4 regions of the Vibrio diabolicus genome follow, and region 1 is predicted to be linked to each of the others. Evidence: predicted binding sites of a transcription regulator. Region 1 holds the regulator's gene; each other region holds the start of a gene.
The links. Region 1 encodes PurR, which represses purine synthesis genes. Its sites were predicted from a motif close to TNANGNAAACGTTTNCNTNA; they were not measured.
Positions count from the first base shown of each region.

Region 2: glpX (class II fructose-bisphosphatase) is a predicted target of PurR. The motif match lies at 2,986-3,005, and genes of this name have one in related genera.
Region 3: FR741_RS10920 (NupC/NupG family nucleoside CNT transporter) is a predicted target of PurR. The motif match lies at 3,514-3,533, and genes of this name have one in related genera.
Region 4: metK (methionine adenosyltransferase) is a predicted target of PurR. The motif match lies at 2,973-2,992, and genes of this name have one in related genera.

Region 1 is NZ_CP042451.1:2,139,036-2,143,781, reverse strand. It holds gene FR741_RS10205 (alpha/beta fold hydrolase) at 1-95, shown strand, start outside; gene FR741_RS10200 (hypothetical protein) at 133-453, opposite strand; gene FR741_RS10195 (TVP38/TMEM64 family protein) at 474-1,160, opposite strand; gene FR741_RS10190 (TfoX/Sxy family DNA transformation protein) at 1,276-1,866, opposite strand; cyclic di-GMP riboswitch class I at 1,983-2,072, opposite strand; gene purR (HTH-type transcriptional repressor PurR) at 2,358-3,362, opposite strand; gene torD (molecular chaperone TorD) at 3,831-4,478, opposite strand; gene torR (two-component system response regulator TorR) at 4,745-4,746, shown strand, end outside.
Region 2 is NZ_CP042451.1:2,988,769-2,993,514, forward strand. It holds gene hslU (HslU--HslV peptidase ATPase subunit) at 1-194, shown strand, start outside; gene FR741_RS14125 (1,4-dihydroxy-2-naphthoate polyprenyltransferase) at 836-1,753, shown strand; gene rraA (ribonuclease E activity regulator RraA) at 1,830-2,336, shown strand; gene zapB (cell division protein ZapB) at 2,472-2,714, opposite strand; gene glpX (class II fructose-bisphosphatase) at 3,063-4,070, shown strand; gene FR741_RS14145 (helix-turn-helix transcriptional regulator) at 4,615-4,746, shown strand, end outside.
Region 3 is NZ_CP042451.1:2,302,166-2,306,911, forward strand. It holds gene FR741_RS10900 (beta-ketoacyl-ACP synthase) at 1-220, shown strand, start outside; gene FR741_RS10905 (membrane lipoprotein lipid attachment site-containing protein) at 266-856, opposite strand; tRNA gene FR741_RS10910 (tRNA-Arg) at 966-1,042, opposite strand; gene folD (bifunctional methylenetetrahydrofolate dehydrogenase/methenyltetrahydrofolate cyclohydrolase FolD) at 1,246-2,106, shown strand; gene FR741_RS10920 (NupC/NupG family nucleoside CNT transporter) at 2,174-3,373, opposite strand; gene FR741_RS10925 (LysR family transcriptional regulator) at 3,631-4,575, opposite strand; gene FR741_RS10930 (lytic murein transglycosylase) at 4,667-4,746, opposite strand, start outside.
Region 4 is NZ_CP042451.1:545,381-550,126, reverse strand. It holds gene FR741_RS02695 (LysR family transcriptional regulator) at 1-734, shown strand, start outside; gene tkt (transketolase) at 828-2,822, opposite strand; gene metK (methionine adenosyltransferase) at 3,138-4,292, shown strand; gene FR741_RS02680 (DUF2189 domain-containing protein) at 4,695-4,746, shown strand, end outside.

The sequences.
Region 1 (4,746 bases):
TCCCCAACTGTGGTCATGTTTGTAATGTTGAGCGCCCTGAAGATTTCAATCAACATTCCATCGAATTTATTAAGCAGCAAATGGTTTCTGCTTAGCGCTGAATAAATCGATTGAGTAGGAGTAGGGGAGTTATTAAGGCTCCCCTATTTGATGTCCACATTGCCAACAAGCACCAAACTGCCCCTCGTTTACCTCATGGCACTTCGGGCACTGCCAATCTTGATACTCATTTCCATCGGATTGTTTGCGGTAGGCTTGTACTATTCCTTCTGCTTTTACTTGTTGTTTGGCGTCAAAAAGCCAGACATAAGGATCGGTATCATCACTAAACGGCAGCTCTCCTTTTAAACCGAAAATACCTTCTCCGCGGACTTCACAGTAGACTTGCTCGGTTTTCAATAATTCGCACACGATATGCGCTTCTGCTGGGTTTTTAGCAATGAATATTTTCATTAAACACGTCCACTTACTAATTATGAGTTTTGCTGACTCGGTGTTGGCCTTACTTTATTCATAACCCATTTAGTGATGATTGGAAACAGCCCCAGTAACGCAAAAGAGGCCAATACCGCAGGTGAAATAATGCCTGACAGGCTTTCAATTGTTGCTAACTGAGTACCGGCGTTTAAGTAAACTGCAGTGCCTGGCAACATACCTACTTGGCTAGTAAGGTAAAATCGACCTACAGACATTGGCGTTAAGCCCATCAACAAGTTGATAAGAAAGAAAGGGAATACCGGAATGAGACGCAAGGAAAATAGATAAAATGCACCGTCTTTTTCGACGCCTTGATTAATTGCGATTAACTTATTGCCAAACTTGTTTTGTACCCAGTCACGCAGCAAATATCGGCTGCTTAAAAATGCTAGTGTTGCACCCATAGTACTGGCGAAAGAAACCAGTAATAAGCTCGTCCAAAAACCAAATAGAGCCGCACCAAGTAATGTAACCACAGCTGCCCCAGGAATAGAAAAAGCGGTAATTGCAATGTAGGCAAAAAAGTAAATAGCTGCCGAAAAAACAAAGTTCTGATCGATGTATGTGGTCAGCGCTTCTTGTTGTGCTTTTGCATTTTCCAACGTTAAATACTGACTAAAGTTAACGCCTAAAAAGATAATGATCGCGACCAGGATTAGGCCTAATATCAGTTTCTTATTCATATTTATGATTCCAATTTGGGATATATGTAATAAGACAGAATGAAAGTCGAAAAAATTTCACAAAAAAACCGCAGATTAGACTGCGGTTTTACAAGATAGTTTTTAAGGCCGACTTTTATTGGAGGCCATTCATCAACTCATCTCGGCGAGCTTGAGGTACAACGCTCCAATGAGTACCGTTAATAGCACCTTCTAGTGCCCATAACAGCTCAATGTTGACGGTTGCAGAGTGCGTATCTCTTATCGCTTTATAAGCGTTAAGTGCACCTTCCTCTTCCAGTTTTTCTACTGACTCAATGCCTGCTTTTTTCAGCATGCGTTCAGTTGCCAGTCGTAAGTTAGGCAAATCTTTTAAGCGATTAGGCTTTGTAGTTGCTTGCTGTTCTTTTTCAAGCTTTGCCTTTTTCAACGATTGGTTAGCTACTTCGATTAAGCGTTCGCTAGACTCCCATAAATCGTTGGAAATTGCGTAGTACTTAGTAACGACTGGGAAGCCACGTTTTTTATAAACGTAAGGCTTTAGCCCTTGTTTCTCGAAGTCAGATGAAGTTTGTTGGTCTGCTCTTATATGAAGCTGATTATTTACAACTAGTGCAAACATTGTTTCATCAGCGAATAGTCCGAAGCCACCAAACATTGAGCGCGACTTGATATTACCAAGTGCCTCAAATAGCTTCATAGAGTCTTTGAGTATCGGTTTATCCATGTTTTGTTATCTCGGTGTAATTAATATTACGCCACCAAAAGTCAGGTCCGAGAGAGTAGCAAACATGCGCAAAAGCAATGTCATTACAGGGTAAAGTCATCGCTTGCACACTTGCCATCGGTAACCCCGCTACCTTCCATATAGTACTATGGTTCAGGCCGGAGGCTTTGCGTCCCACCCTTTCGAATGGTTTGCCCTGTGCGTGACAGAATGAGCATACTTCGTATATTGAATTAACATCACGTTTTACCCGTAAAAGTGTGATTTTGGTTCAATAAAAAGTGTCGACAAGCGCATATTTGTGCATATTTGAGAATAAGGCGGGATGATCTCGAGGTTGTGAGCGAGTGTGATTTACCTACATATAAAACAGAGACTTAGAGATTCGAGATTTTTTGTCTAACAAACCTAAGTCAGGGAAAAGTTATTTAGATACAAAAAATAAGCGCCCTTTTAGAGCGCTTATTTGACATCGTTATATTTGGCGAATTTTAGTTCATTTTCTTCACGGTGTTTCGAATTACAAGCTCAGGTTGCATTTCGAAAATTCGCTTTTCGTGTTCTTTATCTTTGATTCGCTCAAGTAGGATCTCGAACGCATTTTTACCCACACGACGTTTAGGTTGGTGGATAGTGGTTAACGGTGGAGAGAAGTATTCCGCAAGCTCGATGTTGTCGTAGCCGATCACTGAAATATCATCAGGAACTTTGATACCGTTTTGTTGTAGGCGGCTCATTAAGCCCAAAGCCATTGTGTCGTTAAAACAGAATACCGCTGTCGGACGTTTGTCCATTGCTGTAATTTTATCTGCGACTAAGACGGCCGTATCACATTCAAAGTTACCTTCAAGGATCCAATCTTCATTTACAGCTAGGTTTGCTTCGCTCATCGCGCGACGGAAACCTGCAATGCGCTCTTGGCAAGCAAGTTTTTCAAAATGACCGCTTAGACAAGCAATATCAGTATGGCCATTGTCGATCAGATGTTTGGTTGCGATGTAGCCACCTTCTTCTGAGTTATCCATGATCTTGTCCGCTTGTGAGCTTTCTGGACCCCAATCCATGACCACTTTAGGAATGTCGGCATGACGGTCAAGCATCTCTTTAAGCTCTTCGGTTAAGTCAGAACACATCACTAGGATGCCATCAACACGTTTTTCAGCCAGCATACGGATGTAATCGCGTTGTTTTTCGTAAATCCCACCCGTATTACACAGAATCAGAGTGTAGCCTTGGCGGTAACAGTAGCTCTCAACCCCGTCAATCACTTCTGAGAAGAATAGGTTGGTTGACTGCGTTACTAACATGCCAATAGTACGAGTTGAGTTGCACTTTAGGCTGCGTGCAACCGCACTTGGCGCGTAATTCAACTCGTCCACGGCTTTCATTACTTTTTCTTGCGTTGCTTCTGCAACGAAACGCGTTTTATTGATAACGTGCGAAACTGTCGTAGTGGAAACGCCGGCTAAGCGAGCAACGTCTTTTATAGTGGCCATAAATGGTGTCCTGTATCGAGCTACTGAAATATGTCGTGTTGGATGTACCTGATGCTCTAATGGTTTTACACCCAGCAATCTAAGGTTGGCGCTAAGTGTTTCGGCAGCGGTTGGTCCAAGCACGACAAAAGGGTACGTAGCAGCATCGGTCGATGAATTTTATCTTTTTTCTATCTGATGAGAAATTGCCATCAACCTGTTAAAAAACACAAAAACCGCTATATTTCAGCGGTTTACATATAAATCATATTTAATCGTTTGCGCTCACATTTTAGCCCTATGTGGACTGACTAGCAATGTTTTCAGCAAGAGATTTGTGTATTTGAAGTCACATTTTGACTGCTAAATAACCAAGCGTCTTTGAGCTAAGTTAAGGCAAACGAATAATATACCCAACTTACTTACATTCAGTTATTTCAGGTATACAGGAAGCCCGATAGGCGGGCTCCTTAAAAAAATAGGCGGCAATTATTCCCCAAGAAGGTAAGCGCTGTCTAGTTTACAAAATGCAACTAATAGTTTCGCGACGTTCGAGTAGAACCCAAATTCGTCGAATTGTTTACATTTGTCTGCAAACTGAGGTAACCAAGACATCAACTGTTGCTGGATAAAGTCGTTTTGTTTAACGAAGGCTTCTTCCATGTGTTTTTCTTGCTCAAGTTCGTTTGAGCGGATAATCATGTTGCCGAGAAAGTCGAGTTCAACGGCTAAGTGGTCCGCAGGCTCTTTTAGATTTTCATCTACTTGAACGCCAAATTCTGCCATCAACTTTTCCATTTCCTCGGCTGGCTTGTCATTCAGCAAACCTGATTCACCGATGTACATAGATGCGTAAGGAAGAGCGCCGTATTTTTCTGTCTTCAAAAACAGTTCACAAAAGTCAGCAGCAAGCTCCAATTGAGCGTCTTCACGATCTTGCAATCGGTTTAGCGCATCAACGAGGCTATCAACAGCTGGTTTCAGCGACTCATTTTCACCTAAACCTGCTAGAAAACTGCGAATTTCAACACTGTGGTAGGCTTCCAGCTCTTTCTCTGTTAGTTCTTTTGCGAACAAGCTCGAAAACCACCAGTAAATTTCAGCGCGTTTTTCATTAAAAGCTTTCACTTCTTGCATTTTGGGCTCCTGAATGATGCTTCAAGTTGTGCATCACAAAGTCAATTAGGGATATCCCCTAAGTGTAATCAATTAAAATGAATAGCAGTAACTATAATTATTATGTTTTATGGTCAAAAATTAACGTTTATTAATAGCGATGGGTAAGCTTGTTTTGAATCAATAAAAACGCTAAATCTTGCTTTTTAATGTATCTATGACTAGAAATGTTACTAGTTATGAATAGAATACGTCTTGGATAATAAGAAGACAGAAAAGTGGTGTAAAT
Region 2 (4,746 bases), 850 kb from region 1:
CATGGACGGTCAACGAAAGCACAGAAAACATCGGTGCTCGTCGCTTGCATACCGTTATGGAGCGCTTAATGGATGAAATCTCTTACGATGCAGCAGAGCAATCTGGCGCGAAGTTTGTTATCGATGCCGCTTATGTGAAAGAGCGCCTAGGCGACACGATTGAAGATGAAGATCTAAGCCGCTTTATTCTTTAATCGCAATCTATTTTACCAAAGCCCAGAACCTTGTTTCTGGGCTTTTTTGTTTAGAATGACGGTTACTGTGACAACACCTAGATCAAAAGATCTGGTCATTCTAGCGAGCTCAAGCGAGACTAAGAATCTAGTAACAGCGCACCCTGTTCTTTCCAGCTCACCTTAACCACCGCACAATCGGACGATAGATTCTGAATCACACTCGTTCCTCGTTGTTCAGAATGACGGTTACTGTGACAACATCTAAATCAAAAGATCTGGTCATGCTAGCGAGCTCAAGCGAGACTAAGAATCTAGTAACAGCGCACCCTGTTCTTTCCAGCTCACCTTAACCACCGCACAATCGGACGATAGATTCTGAATCACATTCGTTCCTCGTTGTTCAGAATGGCGGTGACTTTGACAACATCTAAATCAAAAAACCTAGTCATTCTAGCGAGCTCCAGCGAGACTAAGAATCTAATAGCGGCGTTATCCGTATCCTTCACTTTCCAAAAAGAGGGCTATTTTATCGCCTCAAATATTGAAACTGCTTTCCTTCTACTTCACCCTTTGACTTTTAGTTGAGTTGTTTTAGGTCAATAGCGTATCTGCCTCTTTGTGCTTATACTGGGCACATTGGTTACTAGCACGAAATTTCCATGAAACAATCTTTACAGATCTGGCTTGAAGCCGCTCGCCCAAAAACACTACCTCTGGCGTTAGTCTCTATCTTAACGGGTAGCGTACTCGCCTACTCGGCGGGTCATTTTTCACCGACAATTGCCATCATGGCTTTCGTAACCGCGACGTTGCTGCAAATTCTGTCCAACCTGGCAAACGACTATGGCGATGCCGTTCAAGGTACAGATAACGACAAACGCCTTGGCCCATTACGAGCGATGCAATCTGGCGCGGTAAGTGCGAAACAGATGAAACAGGCGATTATCTTTAACATCGTTCTGACCGCTATTTCTGGCTTGGTGTTAGTTTTCTATTCACTAAGTTCACTGGAAAGCATCGTGACGTTTATCGGGCTGGGAATTTTAGCCATCCTCGCGGCGATTGCTTACACCATGGGTAGCAAGCCATACGGTTACGTGGGGCTTGGCGATATTTCAGTTTTCTTGTTTTTTGGTTTACTCGGCGTATCCGGTACCTACTTCTTGCATACCGGTCACGTAGACACCACGCTATTCTTACCTGCTTTAGGCTGCGGTTTACTCGCTGTTGCAGTACTCAACATCAACAATATGCGTGATATCGAGAACGACCGAGAGTGTGGTAAACGCACAGTCGCAGTGCGTTTGGGTCAACGCAAAGCCAAGCAGTACCACTTTGTTTTACTTGGCGGTGCTATTCTTGCCTTTGCGGCTTACTTGTTAATTCAAGACAAACCCGTTTGGATTAGCTTGCCCTTTTTACTTAGTATTTATTTCGTGGCCGATCATGGTAAAGCGGTTTGGCATACACAAAAGCCCGCTCAGATAGCACCAATGATGCCAGTCATCGTGAAATGCTCTTTAGTCACCAACGTTTTGTTTGCAACAATTGTGGTAGCTCAAACTCTAGTAAGTTAAAAAAGGATTGTCATTGCATTGACTTAATGCCTAGATATACTCAAAGACAACCAATTTCTGTTTAGAAAGGTACGCTATGGAATACAATACCTCAGCACTCTGTGATATCTACCTCGATCAGGTAGATGTGGTTGAACCAATGTTCAGTAATTTTGGCGGTCGCGCTTCATTTGCCGGGCAAATCACCACCATCAAGTGTTTTGAAGATAATTCGTTGATCCGCGAGACATTAGAGCAAGATGGACTTGGTCGCGTTTTGTTAATTGACGGTGGCGGTTCCCTACGTAAAGCCCTTATCGATGCAGAAATCGCAACCATTGCGGAAGAAAACGAGTGGGAAGGCATTGTCGTTTACGGCTGTGTTCGTGAAGTAGATGAACTTGAAGATATGAACTTAGGCATTCAAGCCCTCGCCTCTATTCCTGTTGGAGCGACCAGCCAGGGTATCGGCGAATTAGATGTACCAGTCAACTTTGGCGGCGTCAGCTTTTTACCTGAAGATTATATTTATGCCGATAGCACCGGAATTATCCTGTCGCCTGAGCCATTGAATATTGATTTAGAGTTGGATGAAGAAGAATAACGAGTCTTAGGTACCTAAGTTATAGGACCTTCTCTTGGCTATCAGAATCGAGCTTGTCCTAACGATTTTCAACTTGCCCAAAACACAAACACCCGCTTAACGCGGGTGTTTTTAATTTGGAATGAAGAAGCCGGATTATTCCACTTCGTCCATTTTGCCAAGTAGTGCACGAATGCGCTCTTGCCATTGCGCATGCTCTTGCTGTGCTTGTTGTGCTTTTTGCTCTAGCTCTTCTCGTTGAGAGCGAAGCTCGTTCGCTTCTTCCGCAAGTTTTGCTTTATCTTCTTTCAGCTCTTCGACTTCCATCTGAAGAAGAGTGATTGTGTCAACTGCAGTTTGAATTTTAGATTCTAGTTGTTCTAGTACTTCAAAAGACATCTTGGCCTACCTATGTTATTCCGTTGGGACGATGTGCGAGATTGATGCACACCTAACCTATATAAGGTTCATTCTACTCAGCGTCGCGATGAGAAACACTCACTATATTCGATATTTCGCATCATTCGGTCAAAAAATCGGCGCAATCTCACTAAACGCTGACTTTTCTTATCGCCGAAGCATTTTTTAGCAAGGATTTTGCCTCCCGCCACGCTGAAAATCGCCCTAAGTATTGATCAAATTCAAGTTAGATAAAGTAAAAGCTCCGCAAAAAGGCAAACGTTTACCCTACGTTGTGATAGAATCGCCGCGCAAATTCTTCTTCCCTCTTGCTTACTTGGAGACATCATGAAACGCGATTTAGCAATGGCATTTTCCCGTGTGACTGAAGGTGCAGCTTTAGCTGGTTACAAATGGCTTGGCCGTGGCGATAAAAATGCAGCCGATGGCGCAGCTGTTGAAGTTATGCGCACCCTACTGAACAAAACAGATATCAGTGGTGAAATTGTCATTGGTGAGGGTGAAATCGATGATGCGCCAATGCTATACATTGGTGAGCAAGTGGGTATTGGTGGTGATGAAGTGGATATTGCAGTCGACCCGATTGAAGGGACGCGTATGACGGCAATGGGGCAATCTAACGCACTAGCCGTACTTGCCGCAGGTGAGAAAGGCAGCTTTCTTAAAGCGCCAGATATGTACATGGAAAAACTGGTTGTTGGCCCTGGTGCAAAAGGCGTGATTGACTTAGAAAAGCCGTTAAAAGAGAACCTAGAGAACGTAGCAAAAGCCCTGAACAAACCACTTGATACCTTAGTCGTTATTACCCTTGCGAAACCTCGCCACGATGACGTTATTGCAGAAATGCAAGCAATGGGCGTACGTGTCTTTGCGGTGCCTGATGGTGACGTGGCTGCCTCTATTCTGACTTGTATGCCAGACAGTGAAGTGGACATGATGTACTGTATTGGCGGCGCGCCAGAAGGGGTCGTATCAGCCGCGGTGATTAGAGCGCTAGACGGAGACATGCACGGTCGTCTACTTCCTCGTCATGAAGTAAAAGGCGATACTGAAGAAAACCGCATTTACGGCGCAGACGAACTAAAACGCTGCGATGAAATGGGCGTAAAAGCGAATGTTGTCCTCAAAATGGAAGACATGGCACGCAGCGACAACGTGGTATTCTCAGCAACAGGCATTACTAAAGGTGACTTGCTAGAAGGCATCTCTCGCCAAGGCAATATCGCAACTACAGAAACGCTGCTCGTACGCGGTCGATGCCGAACTATTCGTCGCATTAAGTCGACTCACTACCTAGATCGTAAAGATCCAGAAGTGCGTGATATTATTCTTTAAGCATTGTGTGAGGCTCTCGCTCAATCTGAGTGTGAGCCTTTCTTTCCGCACAACCAAGCAATAGATTCTGAATCACACTCGTTCCTCGTTGTTCAGAATGACGGTGACTTTAATAAGCTCTAAATCAAAAGAACTCGTCATTCTAGCGAGACTCAGAAATCTAGTAACAGCAAACTCCTATTCTTTCCTGCTCGCCTTAACCACTGCACAATCGGACGATAGATTCTGAATCACACTCGTTCCTCGCTGTTCAGAATGACGGTCACCACAGCAAGCTCAAAATCAAAAGAACTCGTCATTCTAGCGAGCTCCAGCGAGACTAAGAATCTAATAACAGCAAACTCCTATTCTCTCCCTCTCACCATAACCATTGCACAACCGAACGATAGATTCTGAAGCACACTCGTTTCTCGCTGTTCAGAGTGGCGATATATATTGGTTCGCATGAACATAGACCCAACAGATCCCCACTCAAACTAAGTCAACACTTTTCTTTACTAACCCTATCGCGCATAATATGTACTGACGTATAAATGGTGGGTATATGAAGACTGTAGATAGGATATTGCAAATCGTTAAGCGTGATGGTTCCGTCACTGCAAAACAACTCTCTTCTGAGCTGGGTATGACAACCATGGGGGCACGTCAGCACCTTCAGAGTTTAGAAGATGATGGC
Region 3 (4,746 bases), 160 kb from region 1:
CACACTAGGCGCCTGTGGCGCGATTGAAGCGTGGCTAGGTTTAGAAATGATGCACACAGGCTGGTTCAACCCAACGCTCAACCTAAAAAACCTCGACGAGCAATGTGGTGATTTAGACTACATCGCCGGACAAGGCCGAGAGCTGGACGTGAAATATTTGATGAGTAACAACTTCGCCTTTGGCGGCATCAACACCTCCATCATCTTTAAAAAGATGTAATGCCCTTAATAAATGCAAAAGCGCTGGTTAACCAGCGCTTTTTTGTTAGTTGAAGGCAACTGAACGGTGCTTGCAACGATAGATATCAGCAGAAACAGATGTTGGAGTTTGTCCTTCAGACTCAATAATATTAGTCACATGATATCGATTACCACCCGCCATGTAGACTTGGTTAGACAACTCATCAAAAAGAGAGCCTTTCTGGCTTTCTGATACAACTTTGTTTCCAATCACTTTGCACTCATTGTTTTCGACTTCTGCAAACGAGATGGGTTGAACTTCATTTGCACCAGGTAGTAATTTAACTTTCTCAGCTTCTAAACTGATTTTGGCAACCTGGCAGTCATAAAGCTCCGCAACAACACTAGATGGGCGTCCACGGCTAGTATCTAGAACAGTTGCGATATGGTACCGGTTTCCACCAGATGCGTAAGTTTGATTCTTAAGTATACGATCTACATTGTTTGGATGAACATCCTCGATCGTGTAAGAGTCAACCATTCTGCAATTAAGGTTTTTAATTGCAATATCAGTAATTGGGGTAATATTTATAGCTTGGGGTAAAACACGAACTTTGCGTGTGACACACCCACTTAAAAGAGTAACAATCAATGCAGTAAAAATTATTTTTTTCATGAGTTTAAGCATCAAAATAAAGCTCATGTAACAGAGCTAAGTTAATACATTTGAGACAAGATCGACAAAGCCCCGACAACTCAAAGAGTTATCGGGGCTTTTGAATAAATGGCACGCCCTATTGGATTCGAACCAATGACCACATCCTTAGAAGGGACGTGCTCTATCCAGCTGAGCTAAGGGCGCGCTACAGGGACAGGATTATACGAGTTCAAACGGGTAAATCAACGGGTTTTCATAACATTCTGATCTGAATGCCTAAAAAAAGTCCATCAAAACGCTTAATGTTCAAAAACACCACAAAGCAAACGTTTGCGTATGGATGTTAATAAGAAATTCTGCGACAATGCGCCGCAGATAATTTGCCTTCTTAATTTATAAGGAAAGTCATGACTGCTCAAAATATAGACGGAACTCTCATTTCCCAAACTGTTCGCTCCGAAGTGGCTGCACGTGTTAAAGCACGTGTTGAAGCTGGGCTACGTGCTCCTGGTTTAGCAGTGGTTCTAGTTGGTGAAGATCCTGCTTCTCAGGTTTATGTCGGTAGCAAACGCCGCGCATGTGAAGAAGTTGGGTTTGTTTCTAAGTCTTTTGACCTTCCTGCGTCTAGCTCAGAAGAAGAGTTACTAGCGCTGATTGATGAATTAAACAACGATGATGAAATTGACGGCATTCTAGTGCAATTACCCCTTCCTGCGGGCATCGACACAACACATGTTTTAGAGCGCATTCACCCAGAGAAAGACGTGGATGGCTTCCACCCTTACAACGTTGGTCGTCTTGCACAACGTATTCCAAAGCTTCGCTCTTGCACGCCAAAGGGCATCATTACCCTACTAGACCGTTACAACATAGAGCTTCGTGGCAAACATGCTGTTGTGGTTGGTGCATCAAACATTGTTGGCCGTCCTATGACACTTGAGCTGCTGCTTGCGGGCTGTACAACGACAACATGTCACCGTTTTACCAAAGACCTAGAGAGTCATGTGCGTCAAGCTGACGTTGTCGTAGTTGCGGTTGGTAAGCCAAACTTCATCCCTGGAGAGTGGATTAAGAAAGGTGCAGTGGTTATCGATGTCGGCATTAACCGTCTTGATTCAGGCAAGCTAGTTGGCGACGTGGAATACGATAAAGCACGTGAAAGTGCGAGCTTTATTACTCCTGTCCCTGGTGGTGTTGGCCCAATGACCGTCGCAAGCTTAATTGAGAACACGATGCTCGCTTGCGAGCAGTTCCACACAGACAAATAACGTAAACTTCAGATACGAAAAAGGCTCCGCAAGGGGCCTTTTTGCTAATTTTAGGTATCTCTTTCAATTACAGGCTTAAAATCACGCCCGCAATCGAAGCGCTCATTAAGTTCGCCATGACACCAGCGATAATCGCACGGAAACCATGTTTAGAAACAAATGCACGCTTTTCAGGTACCAATGAGCCCAACCCACCAATCAGCATCGCCATGCTTGAGATGTTTGCAAAGCCACACAAAGCAAACGTCACGATTGCTTGTGAGTGTTCACTAAGTTGAGATTTCACTTCTGCAAGCTGGATGAAAGCGACGAACTCATTCACCACAATCTTATTACCAATCAGCGAGCCTGCTGTGGTTGCTTCTTGCCATGGTACACCTAATAACCAAGCGACAGGTGCGAATACATAACCTAGGATCAGCTCGAAGCTTAGTGGCGTCCCAACAAGATCACCAATCCAACCTAGCATGCCGTTTAACATTGCAATGACACTGATGAAAGCCAATAGCGTACCACCTACCGATACAGCAATGCGTACACCCGCCATTGCACCATCGGCTAATGCTTCTACTACGTTGGTTGCACGTGGAATTTCAACTTGGCTAATGTCGATATCTGCTGCTTTATCCGTATCTTCTGGCATTAAAATTTTTGCCATCAGCAAGCCCGCAGGTGCCGACATAAATGCAGCAGCGATCAGGTAGTTAAGGTCAACGCCCAGTGACGCGTAACCGACCAACGTTCCACCAGCAACAGAAGCCAAACCACCTGTCATCACCGCAAAGAACTGCGAGTCGGTCATGTGCTTTAGGTATGGCTTTACCATTAATGGCGCTTCAATGGTGCCAACAAAAATATTCGCCGTTGCAGACAAAGACTCCGCACGACCGATACCCAGCAGCTTTTGAATACCGCCACCGATAAAGTTGATGATTTTTGGCATCACACCAATGTGATAAAGACCTGAGATAAGAGAGGAAAAGAAAACGATGATACCCAGAACATTGATCGCAAAGGTGAAGCCCCCTGTCGCCAAATTACCGAATAAAAACGCAATGCCCTCTTGACCATAGTTGATCAAATTCGACACTACGCTGCTCACTGAATTCAGCGCATCTCGTCCTGCTGGTACATATAAAACCAACAACGCAAACAGTACCTGCAAAGCAAACGCAAACGACACTGTTCTCAGCTTTATATTTTTTCTATTTGTAGAAAGTAGCCATGCTACGAATAGTATGGCTACGATACCAATAATTGAGTTCATAAAATGAATCCGACAGAAGGGGGATATGGAAGGCACCGGATTGTATAGCGGACTCAAAATGCTGCAAGTTGAGGATGTTAACAGTGTGAAAAGTTTAAGCGCCCAATAATTGACCTTAATTATAAGGCATTGAATTATATAAATATAAACGTTTGCTTATTTTTATTATTTCTATATGGAAAAGATGTTTCTAGTTCTGGAAAAATTTTTGTGAAGTGAATCACCTTATGTGCCGTTCAATAACGTCATTGATCCTGTTACTTAGGAATAGATATGTAAGGCGCTAGACGTTGATCCCAATGACACGGGTTACCGATCTTCTGTTTGATGAAGTTAATCACTGCGGATATTTTTTTGGGCATATGTTGGCGGCTTGGATACACCGCATAAAACGGCATCGACTGGCTTGCTTTCCAGTCCGGTAACAACTGTATTAACTTACCCGTTCTAAACTCATCACCCAGTAAGTAAGTGGCAAGGTAGGCAATGCCCCAACCTGCAATGGCTGCATCCCGAACGGCTTCAGCCAGATCCACTGAATAGTTACCCGAGACTTTTACGTTCAATTCTTGCTGATCTTTGGTAAACGCCCACCCCGTATAGTCGCGCTCCCAGCTTCTGTATATAAGGCAGTTATGAGAAGACAAATCATCCGGCTCTGTTGGCGTATCATGTTTCAATAAGTAATCTGGTGATGCCGCTACAACAAACTGGCAATCCGTCAAACGCTGCGCAATGTAGCCTTCAGGTAAATGCTCGTTGTTGGTTACCCATAAATCGAGCCCTTCGGCTAACATATCGACCTTATAGTCAAACAGATGTACTTCCACTTGAAGTTGAGGATAAAGTTCGCGTAACTCTTGAATCGCTGGGATAATGTGTAAGGTACCAAATGATTGCGACAATCCAAGACGTACCAAACCTGCCACTTCATCCCGCTGGGTCTCCATCTCTAATGTGGCGCTGCTCACCGCTTGTACCACTTGCTCACAGTGATGAAAAAAGGTTTTCCCTGCCTCAGTCGGCGTAAAGCTTCGCGTAGTGCGTTGAACAAGCTTGATACCAAGAGACGCTTCTAGCTGACTCAACTGCTTACTCACATGAGACACCGACACGCCTAAGCTCTTTGCAGCCGCTGTGAAGCTTTTATGTTTAAGAAGAGCGGAGAAAATCACCATTTGTGCGGCACGTTCAGATAACACGCTTTACCTCGATTTGATTATAGGAAAAACAAAGGACTCCGAAGAGCCCTCATATTGAATACTGGATGCCAAGTGATTATTTGATAACAGCTCAGTATTTGATTCGGTCAGCCAAGTGACTCACGGCGAGTGCGAAGTAGTAAGAGCGGTTCCACTTCATCAGTACGTTGT
Region 4 (4,746 bases), 1.6 Mb from region 1:
ACCGATTAGTTCTGACAAGAGCGGGAGAAATTTTTGCCCACTACAGTCGCCAGATTCTTGAGCTAAGTGAAGAGAGTTATGACGCGCTTCAAGGTTTAACAAACCAAGTTTCAGGGCCGCTACATATTGTTTGTCACACAGCATTAGTTAGAAGTTGGCTAGGTGGTGTGCTCAACGGTTTTCTTGCCGATAATCCTGACGTTAGGGTCCAACTTACCAGTGACTTTTCTGAAGCGCACCATGACCCAGATTTGTTCATCTGGCTCGGTGAGCGTAAAGATCTCGATTGGCGCAAAGAGGTATTAGGCTCATTTCGTTACACGCCCTTTGCCTCTCCAGCTTATCTTGATAAGCACGGTTCGATCCTGCACCCCAAAGAGCTTGAAGCGCATCCGTGGATCGATTTTGGCTCGGTACAAGAAAATGGATTGATGCTCACACACCCCCAACACGGTGAGTTCTTTTTAGAACCATTTGTGAGTCGCTTATACAGCGACAACATCGCAATGCAGATCGACAGCATCGCGAATGGTCATGGTATAGGACTGCTGCCAACTTGGACAGCAAGCGGCTACGAGAAACATCATCCGGGTCGAATCACACCTTGCTTAGAAGGTTGGCTTTCAGAGCCCATCTCCATTAACTGCTATACGCCTGCAGGAAGACCGCCATTACGCTTATCCGTACTTTTAGACTGTATTCACCAAAGCATTCCACAAGGTTGGAAAACCTGACAAAAAACAAAAAAGGCCATCGCAATGATGGCCTTTCCAACTTTATTATCTAACAGTCGTCCTTTACGTTCGACTATTGAGACAATCTAGCAATTACGCTAGCAATTCTTTTGCTGTGTTCACTACGTTTTCAGTCGTGAAGCCAAACATCTCGAATAGCTGACCAGCAGGTGCAGATTCACCAAATGTCGTCATGCCGATGATGCGACCATCGAAACCAACGTACTTGTACCAGAAGTCTGCGATGCCCGCTTCGATAGCGATGCGTGCTGTTACGTCTGATGGCAATACTGCTTCACGGTAAGCGGCGTCTTGTTTGTCGAATGCATCCGTTGATGGCATTGAAACAACGCGTACTTTCTTACCTTCTGCCGTTAGTTGAGTCGCAGCTTCTACTGCTAGCTCAACTTCAGAACCTGTTGCGATAAGGATTAGCTCTGGCTTGCCTTCGCAATCTTTCAGGATGTATGCACCTTTCGCGATGTTCGCTACTTGCTCAGCTGTACGATCTTGTTGCGCTAAGTTTTGACGAGAGAAGATAAGTGCTGTTGGTGCATCTTTACGTTCAATCGCTAGTTTCCATGCTACGGCAGACTCAACCTGGTCACATGGACGCCATGTGCTCATGTTTGGCGTTACGCGTAGAGATGCCATTTGCTCAACAGGTTGGTGAGTTGGGCCATCTTCGCCAAGACCGATCGAATCGTGCGTGTACACTTGGATATTCTGAATTTTCATCAGCGCAGCCATACGCATTGCGTTACGCGCGTATTCCATGAACATTAGGAATGTCGCACCGTAAGGAACGAAACCACCGTGCAATGCGATACCGTTGATGATAGCAGTCATACCGAATTCACGTACACCGTAGTGAATGTAGTTGCCAGAGAAGTCATCCGTTTCTAGAGACTTAGAACCAGACCACATGGTCAGGTTAGAAGGCGCTAGGTCAGCAGAGCCGCCCATGAATTCAGGAAGCATTTGACCAAACGCTTCTAGTGCATTTTGCGATGCTTTACGTGATGCAATGTTCGCTGGATTTGCTTGAAGATCAGCAATGATTTGGTTCGCTTGTTCTTCCCATTCCGCTGGAAGTTCGCCGTTTAGACGACGTTTAAGCTCTGCTGCTTCTGCAGGGTAAGCTGCTGCGTATGCTTCGAACTTTTCATTCCAAGCCGCTTCTTTCGCTGCACCTGCTTCTTTTGCATCCCACTCAGCGTAAACATCTGCAGGGATTTCAAATGGACCGTACTCCCAACCTAGGTATTCGCGAGCCGCTTGAATCTCATCGTGACCTAATGGCGCACCGTGACAGTCGTGCGAACCAGACTTGTTAGGAGAACCGAAACCGATAATTGTTTTAGTACAGATTAGAGTCGGACGAGGATCCGCTTTAGCCGCTTCAATCGCTGCGTTGATTGCTTCAGGATCGTGACCGTCTACCGCTGGGATTACGTGCCAGCCGTAAGCTTCGAAACGCTTAGGTGTATCGTCAGAGAACCAACCTTCAACGTGACCGTCGATAGAGATACCGTTGTCATCCCAAAACGCGATCAGTTTGCCTAGACCTAATGTCCCAGCAAGAGAACATGCTTCATGCGAGATGCCTTCCATTAGACAGCCGTCACCCATGAACACATACGTAAAGTGGTCAACGATGTCGTGACCTTCTTTGTTGAACTGTGCCGCTAGTGCTTTCTCTGCGATAGCCATACCAACAGCATTAGTGATGCCTTGGCCAAGAGGACCCGTTGTTGTCTCGATACCAGGCGCGTAGCCGTACTCTGGGTGACCTGGGGTTTTTGAGTGCAATTGACGGAAGTTTTTCAGATCATCAATAGATAGCTCATAACCGCTTAAGTGCAGTAGAGAGTAAATAAGCATTGAGCCGTGACCGTTTGATAGCACGAAGCGGTCGCGGTCGGCCCACTCTGGGTTTGATGGGTTGTGGTTTAGGTGAGAGCGCCAAAGAACTTCAGCGATATCAGCCATACCCATTGGTGCGCCTGGGTGGCCTGAGTTAGCTTGTTGAACACCATCCATGCTTAGAGCACGAATTGCATTGGCAAGATGTTTACGAGACGACATGTCTGCTCCTGAGTACATTAAGCGAAACGAAAAGTAGGTCATAATTCTCTCAAAGCCCTGTTAGGTGTGCAAACGTTTTCCAGCCCAAAACCTCACAAATATTGCACCTTTCGCGCCAAATCGTTCGAAGTTCTTAAAATTATCAATAAATCAGGCAAACGTTTGGTTATAACAAAAACCAAAAAAGAGCTTGTAATTCGAGCAATCAAATTTAGAATAGACGTCTAGATGTAGATACACCTACAAAAATTAGTATTAATTTGCGCTGGAGAGTTTATCATTCCCCAGTTTTAAACCAGATATAGTGGAGCTAACATGGCTAAGCACCTGTTTACTTCTGAGTCAGTATCAGAAGGTCATCCAGATAAAATTGCAGACCAGATTTCTGATGCGGTTCTTGACGCGATTCTAGAGCAAGATCCAAAGGCTCGTGTTGCATGTGAGACTTACGTTAAAACCGGTATGGTAATGGTGGGTGGTGAAATCACGACTTCAGCATGGGTAGACATCGAAGAGTTAACTCGTGAAACCGTTCGTGAAATCGGCTACGTACATTCAGATATGGGCTTTGATGCAGATTCTTGTGCGGTACTAAACACAATAGGTAAACAGTCGCCAGATATCAACCAAGGTGTTGATAAAGCTGACCCTAAAGAACAAGGTGCAGGCGACCAAGGCATTATGTTTGGTTACGCTTGTAACGAAACTGAAGTACTAATGCCAGCGCCAATTACTTACTCTCACCGTCTTGTTCAAAAGCAAGCAGAAGTTCGTAAAAACGGCACACTACCTTGGTTGCGTCCTGATGCAAAATCTCAGGTAACGTTCCAATACGATCAAGGTAACATCGTTGGTATCGACGCGGTTGTTCTTTCAACTCAACACTGTGATTCAATCTCAACTTCAGACCTGCGTGAAGCGGTAATGGAAGAGATCATTAAGCCAGTGCTACCTTCTGAGTGGATCAACAAAGAAACAAACTTCTTCATCAACCCAACTGGTCGCTTTGTAATCGGTGGTCCTATGGGTGACTGTGGTCTAACTGGTCGTAAGATCATCGTAGATACCTACGGCGGCGCAGCTCGTCACGGTGGCGGTGCGTTTTCTGGTAAAGATCCATCAAAAGTTGACCGTAGTGCAGCATACGCAGCACGCTACGTAGCGAAAAACATCGTAGCGGCAGGCATGGCTGACCGTTGTGAGATCCAACTTTCTTACGCAATCGGTGTTGCTGATCCAACGTCTATCATGGTGGAAACGTTCGGTACTGAGAAAGTATCTCACGACATCATCATTGAAGCGGTTCGTCAATTCTTCGACCTACGTCCATACGGTCTACAAGAAATGCTTAACCTTCTTCAACCTATCTACAAGAAGACAGCGGCTTACGGTCACTTCGGTCGTGAAGAATTCCCGTGGGAAGCGACAGACAAAGCTGCACTTCTACGCGATTTCGCTGGCATCAAATAATCAAGCCAAGCAAGAATCAATCAAGCCCTCGCCTATGGCGGGGGCTTTTTATTTTCAGCAACTTTTATCCAGCCATTTCGGTTCATACCGCTCTGCCCCACAAAGCAGTCCTGTTTCTCCCTCATTTTTATACCGAATAAATTTTAAGCAATTATTTGTAAATTATCCCATCTCCGCCAATAGTTAAAATATTGTTAATTACAATTTAAATAGAGACGTCGGATGCTGGCGACTGTGGAAGCAACACTTAAGTAAAGACATGAGTCAGGCATCTTTATGGCCGATACCAAACTAAGCCAATGCTCAGATGTAAACTTGAAAAAGTCGCTTCAAGTTTGACTGAACAAAAACCGCTGTCAGTTGGTATAAGCGGATAATGTGGGAATAAATCAAGGAGGAGTTATGCCTCGAACTGTTAATCCATCGGACTTCCACAACAAGCGAAAGGAAGTGC